3 regions of the Pectobacterium nicotianae genome follow, and region 2 is predicted to be linked to each of the others. Evidence: predicted binding sites of a transcription regulator. Region 2 holds the regulator's gene; each other region holds the start of a gene.

The links. Region 2 encodes CRP, which controls carbon source genes, mostly activating them, when cyclic AMP is high. Its sites were predicted from a motif close to ATGTGANNNNNNTCACAT; they were not measured.
Positions count from the first base shown of each region.
Region 1: focA (formate transporter FocA) is a predicted target of CRP. The motif match lies at 1,730-1,747, and genes of this name have one in related genera.
Region 3: MYB54_RS21250 (PTS mannitol transporter subunit IICBA) is a predicted target of CRP. The motif match lies at 2,505-2,522, and genes of this name have one in related genera.

Region 1 covers NZ_CP096821.1:2,887,060-2,891,959, reverse strand. The annotation lists gene pflB (formate C-acetyltransferase) at 1-755, opposite strand, end outside; gene focA (formate transporter FocA) at 813-1,670, opposite strand; gene ycaO (30S ribosomal protein S12 methylthiotransferase accessory factor YcaO) at 2,109-3,872, opposite strand; gene serC (3-phosphoserine/phosphohydroxythreonine transaminase) at 4,202-4,900, shown strand, end outside.
Region 2 covers NZ_CP096821.1:434,136-441,906, reverse strand. The annotation lists gene MYB54_RS01885 (LysE family translocator) at 1-182, opposite strand, end outside; gene MYB54_RS01880 (hydrolase) at 289-1,329, shown strand; gene MYB54_RS01875 (YheU family protein) at 1,326-1,562, shown strand; gene MYB54_RS01870 (phosphoribulokinase) at 1,687-2,556, shown strand; gene MYB54_RS01865 (OsmC family protein) at 2,670-3,077, opposite strand; gene crp (cAMP-activated global transcriptional regulator CRP) at 3,453-4,085, shown strand; gene argD (bifunctional acetylornithine/succinyldiaminopimelate transaminase) at 4,309-5,535, opposite strand; gene MYB54_RS01850 (aminodeoxychorismate synthase component II) at 5,655-6,230, opposite strand; gene MYB54_RS01845 (hypothetical protein) at 6,505-7,179, opposite strand; gene MYB54_RS01840 (2Fe-2S iron-sulfur cluster-binding protein) at 7,183-7,485, opposite strand; gene MYB54_RS01835 (hypothetical protein) at 7,670-7,771, opposite strand, start outside.
Region 3 covers NZ_CP096821.1:4,766,855-4,771,754, forward strand. The annotation lists gene MYB54_RS21245 (mannitol-1-phosphate 5-dehydrogenase) at 1-325, opposite strand, end outside; gene MYB54_RS21250 (PTS mannitol transporter subunit IICBA) at 387-2,294, opposite strand; gene MYB54_RS21255 (DUF3053 domain-containing protein) at 2,730-3,434, opposite strand; gene glyS (glycine--tRNA ligase subunit beta) at 3,785-4,900, opposite strand, start outside.

The DNA of each region.
Region 1 (4,900 bases), 2.5 Mb from region 2:
GCTGTCGCTGCTGGGCCAGAAATATCACAGCCATATTTAGCGGCCATTTCTTTAATTTGGCTCAGTGCATGATGCTGATCGGCAATTTCTTCACGCAGACGGATTGTTGCTTCCAGATCTTCGCCATTTTCCAGTTTGGATTGCAGAGAAGTGAACTGAGCAAACTTGTCTTTCATCAGGAAGTCGATACCGTACAGCGCAACGCGACGGTAGTCACCGATGATACGGCCACGGCCGTAGGCATCTGGCAGACCCGTCAGAACGCCTGATTTACGACAGCGCAGGATATCTGGAGTGTAAACATCGAACACGCCCTGGTTATGCGTTTTACGGTATTCGGTGAAGATTTTTTTCAGTTGAGGATCCAGTTCACGACCGTAAACTTTGCATGAACCTTCAACCATTTTGATGCCGCCGAACGGAATTAACGCACGTTTCAGCGGAGCGTCGGTTTGCAGACCAACGATTTTTTCCAGGCCTTTGTTGATGTATCCCGCGTCGTGAGACGTGATAGTTGCAGCAACATTGGTATCAAAATCAACAGGCGCGTGAGTACGGTTTTCCTGTTTGATGCCTTCCATGACGCTGTCCCACAGCGCTGAGGTCGCTTTGGTTGCGCCAGCCAGGAAAGACTCATCACCTTCATACGGCGTGTAGTTTTTCTGGATAAAGTCACGAACGTTGACGTTATCCTGCCATTCACCTTTGCTAAAGCCTTGCCATGCATTGGCCAATTTTTCATTCAGCTCGGTCATTTTACACCTACCTTTGATATGGATTTCTTAAAACCCGACGTTGCGGCCGATTGCACCTTAGTGCTTGTCTCCACCGCGCAAATAAATTACCCAATATGTCAAACCGACCATTACGCCGCCGCCGATGATGTTCCCCAGAGTTACAGGGATCAGATTATCGGTAATGAAGTGGCTAACGGTTAAATGTTCAAATTGAGACGGCACCATGCCAATGGCATTCCAGAATTCCGGGGCCGCAAAATTTTTGATAACGATGCCCATAGGAATCATGAACATGTTGGCGATACTGTGTTCAAAGCCGCTGGAAACGAACATGGCGACAGGCAGAATCATGGCAAACATTTTGTCTGTAAGCGTACGGCCGGAATAGCTCATCCACACGGCCAGACAAACCAGCAAGTTGGCCAGAATCCCCAGACACAGCGCTTCAACAAACGTGTGTTCAAGTTTGTGTTCAGCTGTTTGCAGGACGTTAAGACCCCACGCACCTTTTGCGACCATATGCTCTCCCGAGAACCAGATAAGTCCAACGAAGAAAAGCGCGCCAATCAGGTTGCCGACATAGACATTTGCCCAGTTACAGGCTAGTTGCTTCCAGGTAATACGTCCACTGGCTTTGGCAATCACGATGAGAACGGTTGAGGTAAACAAGTCTGCGCCGCAGACGACCACCAACATAAGGCCAAGGGAGAAACAGATACCACCGATCAATTTCGCGATACCGAAAGGCATCGTCGCGGTTCCAGTGGTGGCCGTAATATAAAAGACGAAGGCGATCGAAATAAACACACCCGCTGTGATCGCTAAATAAAACGTCGTACACGGTTGTTTAGTAGCTTTATAGACTCCGGCATCTTCAGCAACTTTTGCCATCGCAGCCGGGAGTAATAGAGTAAAGGGGTTGTCAGCTTTCACACTAACTCTCTCTTAAAAATTATCAGCGTTGAGATACTAACAAAGCAGTATACGGTAAAATTTGACGTGGATCATATTGCAAGAAATTAACAGGTCAGCAAGCAGGGTGGGATAGGGTGATTTAGCAGTTAATATATTGAATTTTATAATAAAAAAATATTTTAAATTTTATAAAAAGAGTTGAATGGTATACGTTAAACCTACCGATTTAGCGTTAATAAAAATCATGTTTTGTAGAATTTCAGTACCACCTTGTCGATGTAATTTAATTAAAACTTCACCATTTAATAACAATGTTCTGATTATGCATTACGAATAATAAATATTGCCCTTTGGCTAATAAAATAGCCCTTTAAAATAAAGGGCTATTCTCGGTGACTATTTGCACTCGATCGCACTCATCGATATAAGACGCGTGCTGACTTCATCATTCTGGCATTATTTTGCTTGCCAATAACGACGTTTCGCCTGTTGCAGTTTTTCATAGGCTGCCAGCAGCGACTGGTGCGCAGGTAAAGAAGTGAAGGTGTCATCGACGGCAAACAGACCATAGAAGCACGCTTCTCCAGCAACAGCAGCGCTAGCGGCATCGACGGTCTCACTGCCGTACATTTTGGTAAAGGCATCGTAATATTCTGCCGGATCGCGCTCAGGCTCTTGCGCCAGTAACAGCAGCGTTTGCAGGCAACGGTAGTAGTTGCTGCGCTGTGCCGTAAAGACGGAGTCGTTGAAGTCCTGCGTCCACTCTGTCCAGCTTAATGCCTGATCCAGATCGCCGCCGGCCAGTGCCAGCATGGCTTTTAGTTCGCCAACGCGCAGCGTAAACCAGCCATTATCTTTTCCGGTGGCAATGCCGAGCAGCTCGCGTACGCGGGTGAAATCGTCCAGCCCTTCGTCATCCAACTGTTGCAACAGCGCCAGATAGTCTTCTTGTTCCCATTTACTGTCAGGCAGCGCCAGCAGCGTGTCACGCAGGTGAGCGCCCATGCTGTTATTGGCTAACAACAGATCGTCGGCAGGGTAGATGTCTGACATTCCCGGCACAATGATGCGGCAGGCATAAACAGACAGATGCTCATAGTCAGCAATGTAGACTTCTTTATCTTCCTGCTTGAAGATCGCCATCAACGTAGCGAATTCTTCTTCCGTCGACCCTTTAAAGCTCCAGTCGGCAAATTCATAATCCGCTTCTTTCTTGAACATATCCCAGGAGATCAGACCGCTGGAATCGATAAAGTGGGTTTCCAGATTGGCGTGCTCGGCCACTTCCTCATCATCGAACGTCGGCGGCGTGAACACGTCCAAATCTTTCAGGCCGCGACCTTGCAACAGTTCGGTGACGGTACGCTCCAGCGCCACGCCGAAGTCAGGGTGTGCGCCGAAGGAGGCAAAGCAGGTGCCGTTAGCCGGGTTAAACAGCACCACACAGATGACCGGATATTTCCCGCCCAGTGAGGCATCGTAAGAGAAAATCGGGAAACCTTCTTTTTCCAGCGTTGCAATCGCTTCGACCACGCCAGGGTAGCGGTTCAGCACCTCTTGCGGAATTTCTGGCAGGCTGATGGATTCGGCAATGATGCGGTTTTTGATGCTGCGCTCAAACACTTCAGACAGCCCCTGAACGCGGGCTTCGTTGGCGGTGTTACCTGCGGACATCCCGTTAGAAACGTACAGGTTACCGATGATGTTCATCGGAATATAGACAGTTTGCTGATCGGACTGACGCGTAAATGGCAGCGCGCAAATGCCTCTGTCGGCATTGCCGGATTGCAGATCGATCAGATCGCTGGCGCTCAGTTCCTGCTCAGGATCGTAAAACTGGTGCAGACGGGCATCCAGAATACCTTCCGGCAACGCATCATCTTCTGGAATAGGGAACCATTTTTCATTCGGGTAGTGAACGAAATCGCCGTTAGCGATGCTTTTGCCGAGATAGAAGTCAGCAAAGAAATAGTTGGTGGACAGACGTTCGAAATACTCGCCTAACGCAGAGGCCAGCGCCGCTTTCTTACTGGCACCTTTACCGTTAGTGAAGCAGAGCGGGCAATCGCGGTCTCGAATATGGACAGACCAGACGTTTGGCACCGGGTTCAGCCATGACGCTTCTTCGATGTTAAACCCCAGGTCCTGGAGCTGTTGTTGAAAACGGGCGATGGAATCTTCCAGGGCGGCGTCTTTGCCTGGGATAAACGTTTGAGTCATGGTGTTCACTCTTATCGAGATTAGCGGAAGCGGCATGATACGGATTTTTCTGTTCAGACTCTATTTATTCATAACCGATCGGCAACAGTGAAAAAGAACAGACTGCGTAACGTGCCGTTTTGCATAATGAAAGCGCAATAAGCGTTGCAGCCGCGATGGACGAGTGATAAAACCGATAGCAGGGTAAAAGTAGTGTGGTTATGGCGGTCGTTCCGTTATAACTACTATCTTGTAACAGCGGTATTTTTATAACCGTCAGGTTTATAAAAATGGTATTTGTAACAACGGTGATAAAAAGAGCCGCTATTTTTCAGGTGTGGTGAGGGGAAATGACTCAGATTTTTAATTTTAGCGCCGGTCCAGCAATGCTGCCGGTTGAAGTACTGCGTCGTGCTGAACAGGAATTGTGTAATTGGAATGGCCTGGGCACATCGGTTATGGAAATCAGCCACCGCAGTAAAGAGTTTATGCAGGTTGCCGCTGAATCCGAACAGGATCTGCGTGATTTGCTGAAAATCCCCTCCAACTACAAAGTGCTCTTTTGCCACGGCGGTGCTCGTGCGCAATTCGCCGCAGTGCCATTAAATCTTCTGGGCGAACGCTCAACGGCCGACTACATCGACGGCGGATATTGGGCGCACAGCGCAATCAATGAAGCAGAAAAATACTGCACGCCTAACGTGATTGACGTGAAAACGCGCGTGGGCGAACTGCGCGGCATTAAGCCGATGCGTGAATGGAAATTGTCTGATGACGCGGCGTTTGTGCATTACTGCCCGAATGAAACCATTGACGGTATTGCGATCGAAGAAGAGCCGGACTTTGGCGATAAAATTGTGGTCGCCGACTATTCTTCCAGCATCCTGTCTCGTCGTATTGATGTCAGCCGTTACGGCGTGATCTATGCCGGTGCGCAGAAAAATATCGGCCCTGCCGGCCTGACGCTGGTTATCGTACGTGAAGATTTGCTGGGCAAGGCGCGCCGTGAGCTGCCATCGATTCTGGATTACCAGGTTCTGGCGGACAAT
Region 2 (7,771 bases):
ACACCGAATGCCACCAGCAGCAAAATGCTCTGCATGCCCAGCATGATGCCGACCATCAACCACAGTGAGCGCATAAAGCCAAAATTCGCGCCCGAGGTGGTCAACAGCATATTATTCGGCCCCGGCGTGATGGCCGCTACCCACAAAAACCCCAACATCGAAAGAAATAAACTCAGTTCCATTATTTGTGGGCGCTCCTGACCCAAATGTCGTACCAACTGGCAGCATTGAAGCTAACAGTGTGATATTGATCGTACAAGAGCCGACAACAAGATTTCTATATCCTTTATGTATGACCATTTTCGTCCGCTGAGCGGCGCGCATAATCCACATCTGCAAACGCTATTGCCGCGTCTGATCCGCCGTCATGCGCAATTCTCGCCAGTCTGGCAGCCACTTGAATTGCCGGATGGCGATTTCGTCGATCTGGCCTGGAGCGAAGCCCCCGAACAGGCACGGCACAAACCGCGCGTGGTGCTGTTCCACGGCCTAGAAGGTAGCTTTCATAGCCCCTACGCTCACGGCCTGCTGCATGCCTGTAAGCAGCGCGGCTGGTTGGCCGTCATCATGCATTTTCGTGGATGCAGCGGTAAGCCCAACCGGATGAAGCGCATTTATCATTCCGGCGAAACCAGCGATGCCAGTTATTTCCTGCGCTGGATGCAGGAGACGCTGGGCGATGCCCCTACCGCCGCCATCGGCGTGTCCCTCGGCGGCAACATGCTGGCCTACCTGCTCGCGCAGCAAGGCGAAGCCTGTTCACTGTCCGCGGCCGTTATTGTTTCCGCACCACTGATGCTCGAACCCTGTAGCCGTCGGATGGAACAAGGCTTCTCCCGCGTCTACCAGCACTATCTGCTGCGCCTGTTGAAACAAAACGCCGGCCGCAAGCTGGCGGCTTACCCAGATACGCTGCCAATTCAGTTGCCGCAGCTGAAGCGAATTCGCCAGCTACGCGAGTTTGATGACGTCATTACTTCACGTATCCACGGCTTCCGCGATGCAGCAGACTACTACCGACGCTGTAGCGCTCTGCCGCTGTTGCCTCAGATACGTAAACCGTTGCTCATCATCCATGCGAAGGACGATCCTTTCATGACTTCAGAGGTGATTCCCGATCTGTCGCAGTTACCGTCTAATATTGAGTATCAGCTAACGGAACATGGCGGGCATGTCGGCTTCGTCGGCGGAACGTTGCTGAAACCGGAAATGTGGCTGGAACAGCGCATTCCCAACTGGCTTAGCCCATTTTTGGACCAGGCCAGCGACTCTTTTCCTTCAGGAACCGTTTTTACTCAGGAACCCTTTGAATCAGGAAACATAGCGTGATTATTCCCTGGCAACAGCTCGATCCAGAAACGCTGGATAACATCATCGAATCTTTCGTTCTGCGGGAAGGCACCGATTATGGCGAACAGGAGCGTTCGCTGGCGCAGAAAGTGGAAGATATCCGCGGCCAACTCCAGTCTGGCGAGGTGGTGTTGGTGTGGTCTGAGTTGCATGAAACCCTCAATATCATGCCGCGTAACCAGCTCAATTCCGGAGGTCATGCCCCCTATTGAGCATGCCGAAAGTCGTGAAAGAACGCGCCAAACATGCTAACAATGATGACAATTACGTCTTTTTTGAGGATGCGCGCAGGCCTTCGGTCTACGCGGGCATCGCGATCACGGAGTCACGCACCTTATGTCACATCAGCATCCGATTATTGCGGTTACCGGCTCCAGCGGAGCGGGAACCACGACAACCAGTCTGGCCTTCCGTAAGATTTTCCAGCAGTTTGATCTGCGTGCCGCCCAGTTAGAAGGCGATAGCTTTCACCGCTATACCCGCCCGGAAATGGATATGGCGATTCGTAAAGCGCGTGATTCAGGGCGCCACATCAGCTATTTCGGCCCGGAAGCGAATGATTTCAGCCTGCTGGAACAGTCGTTTATCGAATATGGCCTGCACGGGCGCGGCCAGACGCGTAAATACCTTCATACCTACGATGAAGCAATTCCCTATAATCAGGTTCCCGGAACGTTCACGCCGTGGGAGCCAATGCCGGAACCCACCGACATCCTGTTCTATGAAGGGCTCCACGGCGGCGTAGTCACAGAGCAAAATGATGTGGCACAGCATGTGGATTTACTCGTCGGCGTGGTGCCGATCGTCAACCTGGAATGGATTCAAAAGCTGATTCGTGACGTTAATGAGCGCGGCCACTCGCGTGAAGCGGTGATGGATTCCGTCGTCCGCTCAATGGAAGATTACATCACCTATATCACGCCACAGTTCTCTCGCACACACATCAACTTCCAGCGTGTGCCTACCGTAGACACCTCCAATCCGTTCGCCGCCAAATCGATTCCATCACTGGACGAAAGCTTCGTCGTGATTCATTTTCAGGGATTGGACAATATTGATTATCCCTATCTGCTCGCCATGTTGCAGGGTTCCTTTATCTCCCACATCAACACGCTGGTCGTTCCCGGCGGGAAGATGGGATTGGCGATGGAATTAATCATGGCGCCGCTGGTACAGCGGTTAATTGAAGGGAAAACCATCGAATAAGCATCGAGATACACGGGGCGACCACAGGGGTGAGGCCTCCCTACGAGAACCTCCCCCTGTGTTTCCCCTAATAACAGGCTTAAGTGACCAGAATGAGTGCCCAGAGAAAGGGATTATTCCAGTACTCTAATTTCGTGGCTGTGCGTTACCTCAACGGCTTTACCCAGCATCAGTGCCACAGAGCAGTATTTTTCCGCCGACAGTGCGACGGCTCGTTCAACAACTTTGTCGGTCAATCCTTTTCCCGTCACGATAAAATGCAGATTGATGTGGGTAAATAAACGCGGCGCGTCAGACCGACGCTCTGACGTTAATTTCACTTCACAATCCGCTACATCGTTGCGGCCTTTTTGCAGAATCGATACCACATCAATCGCACTGCATCCCCCCACAGACATCAGCACCATTTCCATCGGACTGGGCGCTTTATCACCGGAATTGCCGTCCATCAATATCTGATGTCCTGATGCGGATTCGCCCAAAAACGTTAAGCCTTCAACCCATTTTACCCGTGCCTGCATGATGCCTCTCCACTAAAAATTTTTTGAAAATTTATACCGTTACTGTACAAAAACCAGCGTTAATCAGCGCTTTGTCATGCTGAAGCGAGACAACACAAGACACGTCCTTAAAGCTGTGTTAAAACGAAAATAGAATAGACCTTTTCTGGACAAACCCAGAAACGAAGAAGATGATGACCTGGCCAGACATACCCCAGCCACGTTTACGGTGCGGCAAGGCAGCAACCGGAAAATAAAGGGTACAGTGGTTTCAGTATATTCCCTGACGTCATTCTGCCTAGACTGAATTTTATTTTTTTAGCAGTTAAACACGCCGTACAGGGAACTCTGACCCCTGTAATTTGCGCAGTGAATTACAACAGAGGATGATAGCGAATGGTTCTCGGCAAACCGCAAACAGATCCAACTCTCGAATGGTTCCTTTCCCATTGTCATATTCACAAGTATCCATCGAAGAGCACGCTGATTCACCAAGGTGAAAAAGCAGAAACGCTTTACTACATCGTGAAAGGCTCTGTCGCAGTGCTAATCAAAGATGAAGAAGGCAAGGAAATGATTCTTTCCTACCTCAATCAGGGCGATTTTATCGGCGAGCTCGGCCTGTTTGAAGAAGGTCAGGAGCGCAGCGCCTGGGTGCGGGCAAAAACTGCCTGTGAAGTGGCTGAAATTTCCTATAAAAAATTCCGCCAGCTCATCCAGGTTAACCCGGATATCCTCATGCGTCTGTCTGCGCAAATGGCCAGCAGACTTCAGGTTACCTCTGAGAAAGTCGGCAACCTCGCCTTCCTTGATGTGACCGGCCGTATTGCCCAAACCCTACTCAACCTGGCCAAACAACCTGATGCCATGACGCATCCAGATGGCATGCAAATAAAAATTACCCGTCAGGAAATTGGGCAAATCGTTGGCTGCTCGCGTGAAACCGTGGGCCGCATTCTGAAAATGTTAGAAGACCAGAACCTGATCTCTGCACACGGTAAAACGATTGTCGTTTACGGCACTCGCTAAGCCCCTGTCGCTGTACCCTACCAATAAAAAAGCGTGAAGCCTCGGCCTCACGCTTTTTTTATGGCGAGCTTCCTGCTCACCACCCTACGGGTCGTTGCTAACGCAACGCTGAAAAACGTTCCCTGCGTTTTTTTATGGCGTGCCATCCCTGGCCGCCACCCTAACGGGCCGTCGCAAGCGACGTTGAAAAACGTTCCCTACGTTTTTTTATGGCGTAACGTAATCAGTTTGCTGCGTTAACGACCTGCGCGACGGCTTTAGCGAATTTCGCCATCCCCTGCGCAATATCATCTTCATCAATGATCAACGACGGTACAAAGCGGATCACATTCGGCCCAGCCATCAGCACCATAAGCCCCTGAGACGTTGCCGCCGCCAGAAACTCGCCCGCACGACCATGCCATTGCGGTTTCAGTTCTGCACCCAGCAGCAAACCCATACCGCGAACCTGTTCGAATACACCGAACTGCTGATTGATTTTCTCAAGCTCACTGACAAAGCGATCGTGGCGATCCGCCACGCCTGACAGCACTTCTGGCGTATTGATAATATCCAGCGCGGCTTCCGCCACCGCACAGGCCAGCGGGTTGCCGCCATAGGTGGTGCCGTGTACCCCAACCGTCATGGCCGATGCGATCTCTTCCGTCGTCAGCATTGCACTAATTGGGAAACCACCGCCCAGTGCTTTAGCCGTTGTGAGAATATCCGGCGTAATGCCGTAGTGCATGTAGCTGAATAGTTTGCCAGTACGCCCCATTCCGCTCTGCACTTCATCAAACACCAGCAGCGCCTTGTGCTGATCGCACAGATCGCGAACGCCTTGTAAAAATTCAGGCGTAGCAGGCGTAATCCCCCCTTCACCCTGAACCGGTTCCAGCACGACTGCACAGGTATGATCGTCCATCACCGCTTTAACAGCAGCCAGATCGTTGAAGGGTACATGAACAATATCGGCAGGCTTAGGCCCGAAGCCATCGGCATATTTAGGCTGTCCGCCGACCGAAACGGTGAACAGCGTCCGACCATGGAATGCATTGTAGAAGGAGATGATCTTGGTTTTATACGGACTATGGCGTTTAACCGCATAGTGACGCGCCAGCTTAAAGGCAGCTTCGTTGGCCTCGGCACCGGAGTTAACAAAGAACACACGGTCGGCAAAAGTCGCATCAATCAATTTGCTGGCGAGGCGCAACGCAGGCTCATTAGTGAAAATATTGCTGGTATGCCACAGCTTTTCACCCTGCTGCTGCAACGCATTCACCAATGCAGGATGACAGTGACCCAGCGCCGTAACCGCAATACCGCCGGAGAAATCGATATACTCGCGACCGTCCTGATCCCAGACGCGGCTCCCTTTACCTTTCACGGGTACAAACTTCGCGGGTGCATAAACTGGCAAAATCACTTTATCGTGAGTATCCCGTGTCACTGCTTTCTGCTCTGCTGCCATTTGCTGCCTCACTCTGCTGTCCATCATATCGGAATGAAAATATAGTCACTAAATATGCATAAAAAATCAATTTCAGGCAATATTAAATCGGCTACTGAGGAGAATAACTTTCTATATCGCTAAATTTTAAGGAAATTATCCAAAAGCTGATGCCCTTGCTGGCTAAGAATGCTCTCTGGGTGAAACTGCACCCCTTCCAGCGGCAATGCGCGATGGCGAATCCCCATAATCTCATCACGCTTTCCTTCATGTTCGCTCCAGGCCGTGACTTCAAAGCAATCGGGTAGCGAGGCGGAATCAATAATGAGTGAATGATAACGGGTGACCGTCAACGGCTGTGCCAACCCCGTGAAAACCCCCGTATCGCTATGCGCAATCGCTGAGGCTTTCCCGTGCATGACCTGCCGTGCCCGCACCACACGCGCGCCGAACGCCTGTCCCATCGCCTGATGGCCAAGACACACGCCCAAAATAGGCAATTTATCGGCAAAGTGACGGATTGCAGCCAGTGAAATGCCCGCCTCGTCCGGCGTACAAGGGCCCGGTGAAATAACCAACCGCTCAGGCGCAAGCTGTTCAATCTCACGCAGCGTCAGTTCATCATTACGCTTCACCACAACCTGTGCACCAAGCTCACAAAAGTATTGGTAAAGGTTGTAGGTAAAGGAGTCGTAGTTATCGATAATTAGCAGCATATTGACTTAATCTTTTGATAGATATTGGTTATTTAAATTAACTCCACGTTTGATACCAGCAATAATACCCGAAAATTATGTCGATGCGTTTTTCATAGGCGAGTGCAACACAGGTTATTGCATCTGTATACGCGATTAGAAGGATGACACGACGTTGACGCTAGCTGCATCCAGAGGCGAGTGGATGATAGGAGGCAGAGATTCCAAATGAAATTGGAGAACAGTGCGGAATCTCTGGTTTGGTTCTATATTGATTAAGCGACAAGCATGATCGTTAAACGTCATCCAGGATAAAGGTTATTGGTACCTGATAAAAACCATCAACATATTCAGGCCTTAGCTCAGCAACGGAGCTATCTGGCTTTTCCCCATATAGTTTGATTGCTATATCTGTCAGAGTGTTAGTCGTTACAGCATCTTTCGCGCTAGACTGGAATATGCCTATCGATGATAAATAATCCAGGGGGAAATTAAACCGATAGACGCCAAATTTATTTTCATTTCGGATAATAATATCCATGGGATTCATAATCTTATTGCCTTTTAACGACAATTTAGGAATGTAGGTTGTGAACTCGACAGGCGCTTCATCTCTAATTTCGGCCCACGTGACATTGCAACTCTGATTCGCAGAAGCAAGTTTTCCTTTCGCTTTGAAGGCATCAGAAAGGCATAAGCCAACTTTGCTTCCGGTTAAAGGTTCCATCGTAGACTTACGGATAACGTTAATAATAAATTTTACAGCATCCTGCTGTGTTGATTTAACGGAATTACACTGACCTTTTTTAAAGATAAATTTATCCAACCGTTCATTAATATCATCCCTGTTATTAATTAATGCTGCATTTATTAATATGGATTTTCCACCGACTTCACTGTGTGCTTTATATGTCAGGCTACATAGGCTGAATGCAACACCGGATAAGATAAAAGTCCTTCTGCTAATCATTACTCAGTCCTCCAGGCTCATCAACTCATCCTCAGCATGGGACATTATTGTCATGTTTGATGAAGGGTATGTTACACAGGATAATATATACATTCCTTGTTGGGCAGTGTTGAGGAACGACTGATCGCTATCCTGGTAACTACCAGATATCACCGTGCATGCGCAAGATGAGCAGGCACCAGCCCGACAGCTATAGGGAAGGTCTATTCCGGCCTGCTCAGCAGCATCAAGTATATAGGTATCATCACTGCATGTTATTGTATCCGTTTTACCGCAATTTAATATAGTTATAGTATATTTAGCCATAATGTATCATCCTTTGAAATTATTAATTAAATACAATCCATTAAGATGCATAGTTTATAAAACCACTACCTATTTATTAATCTAATTATCAATACTATTGTAATACCAATGAATAGAGCGTTTATTAATTTCACTTTATTATACTCACTCTAATAGCATGGCTTTTCTTGAATTCAAAAATGGATCAGAACGTACACATCGGAATCATTCCTTTGCACTGAGTAACACAAGCGTGGAAGCGCGAACTTCCATAATCACCAGGAATACCAATGAGATAGGAGCACTC
Region 3 (4,900 bases), 600 kb from region 2:
CGTTATGACGCTTAACCAGCCCCTGAGCGATAGTTCCGGCGATTTTTTCCAGAATCTGCGGCCCCACAGCAGTTGTCACCAGATCGGCAACGGCAATCAGCGCGACGGCATCCTGGCTGCCGCTGTGAACGGCGCTAACGTTGCTCACGGTATCAACCTGCGTGTTATCGCCGACAATCCGCACCGTATAGCTTGTACGGCTGTTCAGGGCATCCAACAGCGGCTGATTGACGTCAGCGAATGTCAGTTCGACGTTGGCATCGGCCAACAATTTCCCAATAAACCCACGGCCAATATTACCCGCGCCAAAGTGTAATGCTTTCATGAGACATAACCTTAAAAAAACATAAAAAGAGGCCGCCCGCAGGCGGCCCTAGCCACATCAATTAGGCACTCTTTTTACCGGAGAGTAAGTCGAGTACTTCCTGAACATCCTGGGTCTGTGCCAGACGTTCAATGACGGCATCATCATCCAGCGCGTTGGTCAGACTGGTGATGACCTGAATATGTTCGTTGTTGCGCGCGGCAATACCGATAACCAGACGCGCAACCTCATCTTCTTCATCGCCAAAGCGAACGCCTTCAGGATATTGGCAGAAGACAACGCCCGTTTTCAGCACGCGATCTTTCGCTTCAATCGTACCGTGCGGCACGGCAATCGATTCGCCCAGATAGGTGGAGGTCAGCTTTTCACGTTCCAGCATCGCTTCAACATACGCAGGCTCGACATAGCCGCCTTTCACCAGTTGCTCACCGGCGAAACGGATTGCCTGCTCTTTGTCTGTCGCATGCTGATTCAGGAACACATTGCCTGCACCCAGTTGGAACAGGTTAGTCTGTGCGTCGGCTACCGCAGGTGCTGGCGTCGCGACGGCTTCAGACTTCACGGCACCCTGTGCTGCGGTAAGACGTGCTACCAGATCGCTATACAGACCGCTATCAAGGAAGTTGGTCAGCGAAATGTGCTGTGCCTGCGGCGCATGACGCATCGCACGTTCGGTCAGGTCACGGTGCGTAATCACCAGATCGACATCGTCCGGCAGACTATTGATCGCGCTGTTCGTCACCGAAATGTTGGTTAGCCCGGCATCCTGAACTTTCTTGCGCAGCACACCAGCACCCATCGCGCTGGAACCCATACCGGCGTCACACGCTACGATGATTTTACGCACGGTGCTCATATCACCGCTGATACCCGCGTTAGTCGCCGTACCTTTAGAAGACGCTTTCATTTCCTGCATGCGGCGCGTTGCGTCGCTCAGGTCTTCTTCTTTTTGCTTGGTGCTTTTCAGCAGAATCGCCGACACGATAAAGGACACCGCGAAAGCCGCTGCAATGGCCGCAAGGTTAGCGAAGTAAGCGCCTTTTGGCGTCATCGCCAGCACCGCCAGAATGGAGCCCGGAGACGCAGGAGAAACCAAACCGCCGCCCAGCACGCTCAGCGTAAACACGCCGGTCATCCCGCCCAGAATCACCGCGATAATCAGACGCGGATTCATCAGCACATAAGGGAAGTAGATTTCGTGAATCCCGCCCAGGAAGTGGATAATCGCCGCACCCGGTGCTGATTCTTTCGCGTTACCACGACCGAAGAACATGTACGCCATCAGCACGCCCATACCCGGGCCTGGGTTCGCTTCGATCAGGAAGAAAATAGATTTGCCAGTTTCCGTCGCCTGCTGAATGCCCAGCGGCGAGAAGATACCGTGGTTAATGGCGTTGTTCAGGAACAGAATTTTCGCCGGTTCAACAAAGATAGACGTAAACGGCAGCAGGTTGTTCTGTACCATCAGGTTAACGCCGGAAGCCAGCACCTGAGAGAAGACTTCAACTAGCGGACCAATCGCCAAAAACGACAGGATTGCCAACAACATACCGATGATACCGGCAGAGAAGTTGTTGACCAGCATTTCAAAGCCGCTCTTGATTTTACCGTCGACCATGCGGTCAAAACGTTTGATCGCCCAGCCGCCCAATGGGCCCACAATCATAGCGCCGAGGAACATCGGGATATCGGTCCCGACGATCACACCCATCGTCGTAATCGCACCCACCACACCGCCACGCTCACCGAATACCAGACGTCCGCCGGTATAACCAATCAGCAATGGCAGCAAATAGGTAATCATCGGACCGACGAGCTTCGCCAATGTTGCATTGGGGAACCAGCCAGTAGGGATAAACAGCGCGGTAATAATACCCCAGGCGATAAATGCGCCAATGTTGGGCATCACCATATTACTGAGGAAGCGACCAAAGTTTTGCACCTTGATCTTAATATCTGGTGAAAGCATAAAAACACACCCCTATTGAAACGCGCTGACAATAAGAGCGCGTGGTAATTATCGTGAGACGGCGTGGCAATAAAACACCGATTACCACAAGAAGACTTCCGTCATTATTACTGTATGCAGCGCGGACTCTAACACGCTGTTTTCATACCGCAACTCCATGGCGGTAACGTGACAAAAATCACACAACCACCCTACATCAACGATACAAATAGGTGATTTACTTCACAAAAAACCGTTAAAAATGAAAAACTAAACAGATTTTTAGACAAACACCGCACCTTATATGTGATTTGAATCACACTTTCAATGCCTGTATTTGTTTTATTTATGTGATGTTAATCACAATTTATTTTTACCCTCTCACCAGCCACACGCATCTTATCCAGAATACCTCTCTGCCATATCGCATCGCTAAAGCGTCGGAGCACGACGCGGTTAGGGATAGTTCACGCCAGTTATTCCTCTGAGCGCATTCATTAAATTCTGCTGCTGTAGAGGTAACGCTGCCACCATGCTGTTATATTGCGCCACCTGTTGCGGCGTACGGAATTGCACAGACGCGCCATTAAACACCGCCTGATCGCCCTGAGCCTGAAGGAAATCGCCGATCTGGATCAGGCTCTGTGCGAAGGCAATCGCATTCGGAATGGCGGGTAGCAGCGCATTGGTAGGCTGTATTACCGTGCGTGCATACAACCGCTCATAGGGTATTTGCACTTCTTCGGGCTGTTTTAGCAGCCGATGGGCGTTGTCCGCCTGCACTTTCGCCGCCTGCACATGCTGGCTCAACAGGTTCATTGCCCCGATGGATTGGCGAAGATCATCACGCTGCGTCAGATAGTCTTTAGGAACACGAATACGGGAAATTTGCCCCAGCATCGGTGTTAAACTGCCAGACACCGCCTGATTAAACTGCTGAGAAAAGGTGGTTAAGATCGCGTAATCGTTAGTGAAATTGCCAAAATTCTTCTTCTGCTCTTCCGTCAACGTCGGCAATTTCCCATCCTGCTGCGACTGCACGCTTTGCAGGAACGCAACGAATGCCTTCCGCTGATCGGCTTCGCTGTCACCACAGGCAGCCAGCTGCAATGCCGCCAGAATAACCAGAACTGGCAGCAGCCAGCGTGAACGGTACGTCATCAGCCTTCTCATTCCCTACTCCTGTTACGCTTACTGCCCCGCCAGCCGTGCTTTATTCAAACAAAAACACGCTGACGACGGATTTTCCATGACAAGATTTTCTACGACATAAGCATAGTCGAATCGGGCTGGCTGTGCAGAAAAAGGCCAGGTCTGACAACGAATACCGATTGTTTAAGCATCGAGATACACGGAGCGACGATAGGATTTTACCAACGGAGCCGTCAGTCGATACGGATCGATACGAATCGATACCGTGGGGTGAGGCGGGACGCTTTGCGGCGCGGAAAAAAATAACCCCCGAACGGGCGAAGCGGCTCGGGGGTTGGGATGACGTAACGCTATTGTCGTTATTGCAGGACGGAAATATCCGCAACCTGCAAGAACAGCTCACGCAGTTGGCTCAGCAGCGTCAGACGGTTCACTCGAACCTGCTCATCTTCCGCCATGACCATTACCTGATCGAAGAACGCATCGACAGGCTCACGCAGTGAGGCCAGCTCAACCAGCGCTTCCTGATAGCGACCTTCAGCGAACAGCGGCGTCAGTTTGTCGCGCAGCACGACAAGGTGCGTTGCCAGCGTAATTTCCGCCGCGTCTTTCAATACGGCAGCGTTGACGCTCTCGTTCAGCGTATCGGTAGACTTCGCCAGAATGTTGGAAACGCGCTTGTTAGCCGCAGCCAGCGCCGCGGCGGCATCCAGCGAACGGAAGTGGCTGACGGCTTTCACGCGGGCATCGAAATCAGCCGGACGGGTCGGACGACGCGCCAATACCGCCTGGATGGTATCCACGCTGTGGCCTTCTTCCTGATACCAGGCACGGAAACGACCGAGCATAAACTCAATCACGTCATCCACAACCTTGGCATTAGACAGCTTATCGCCATACAAACGCACCGCTTCTTCGGTCAGCGTCTGCAAGTCCAGCTGCAGACGTTTTTCGACGATGATGCGCAGCACACCGAGGGCGGCACGACGCAGCGCAAACGGGTCTTTGTCGCCTTTAGGGTGTTGGCCGATGCCAAAAATCCCTGCCAGCGAATCCATTTTGTCGGCAATCGCCAGCGCACAGGCCACCGCAGAAGACGGCAGTTCGTCACCCGCAAAGCGCGGCTGATACTGCTCATTCAACGCCACGGCAACATCTTCCGCTTCGCCATCATGACGCGCATAGTGCATCCCCATCACGCCCTGCGTGTCGGTGAATTCGAACACCATGTTGGTCATCAGGTCACACTTGGACAGCAGACCCGCACGCGTCGCGTGATTCACATCAGCGCCAATCTGACCAGCAACCCAGCCAGCCAGCGCCTGAATACGGTCAGTTTTGTCGCGCAATGAACCTAACTGCTGCTGGAACAAGACGGTTTCCAGACGCGGCAGGTGATCTTCCAAACGCTTCTTACGGTCGGTATTGAAGAAGAATTCGGCGTCAGCCAGACGCGGGCGCACCACTTTTTCGTT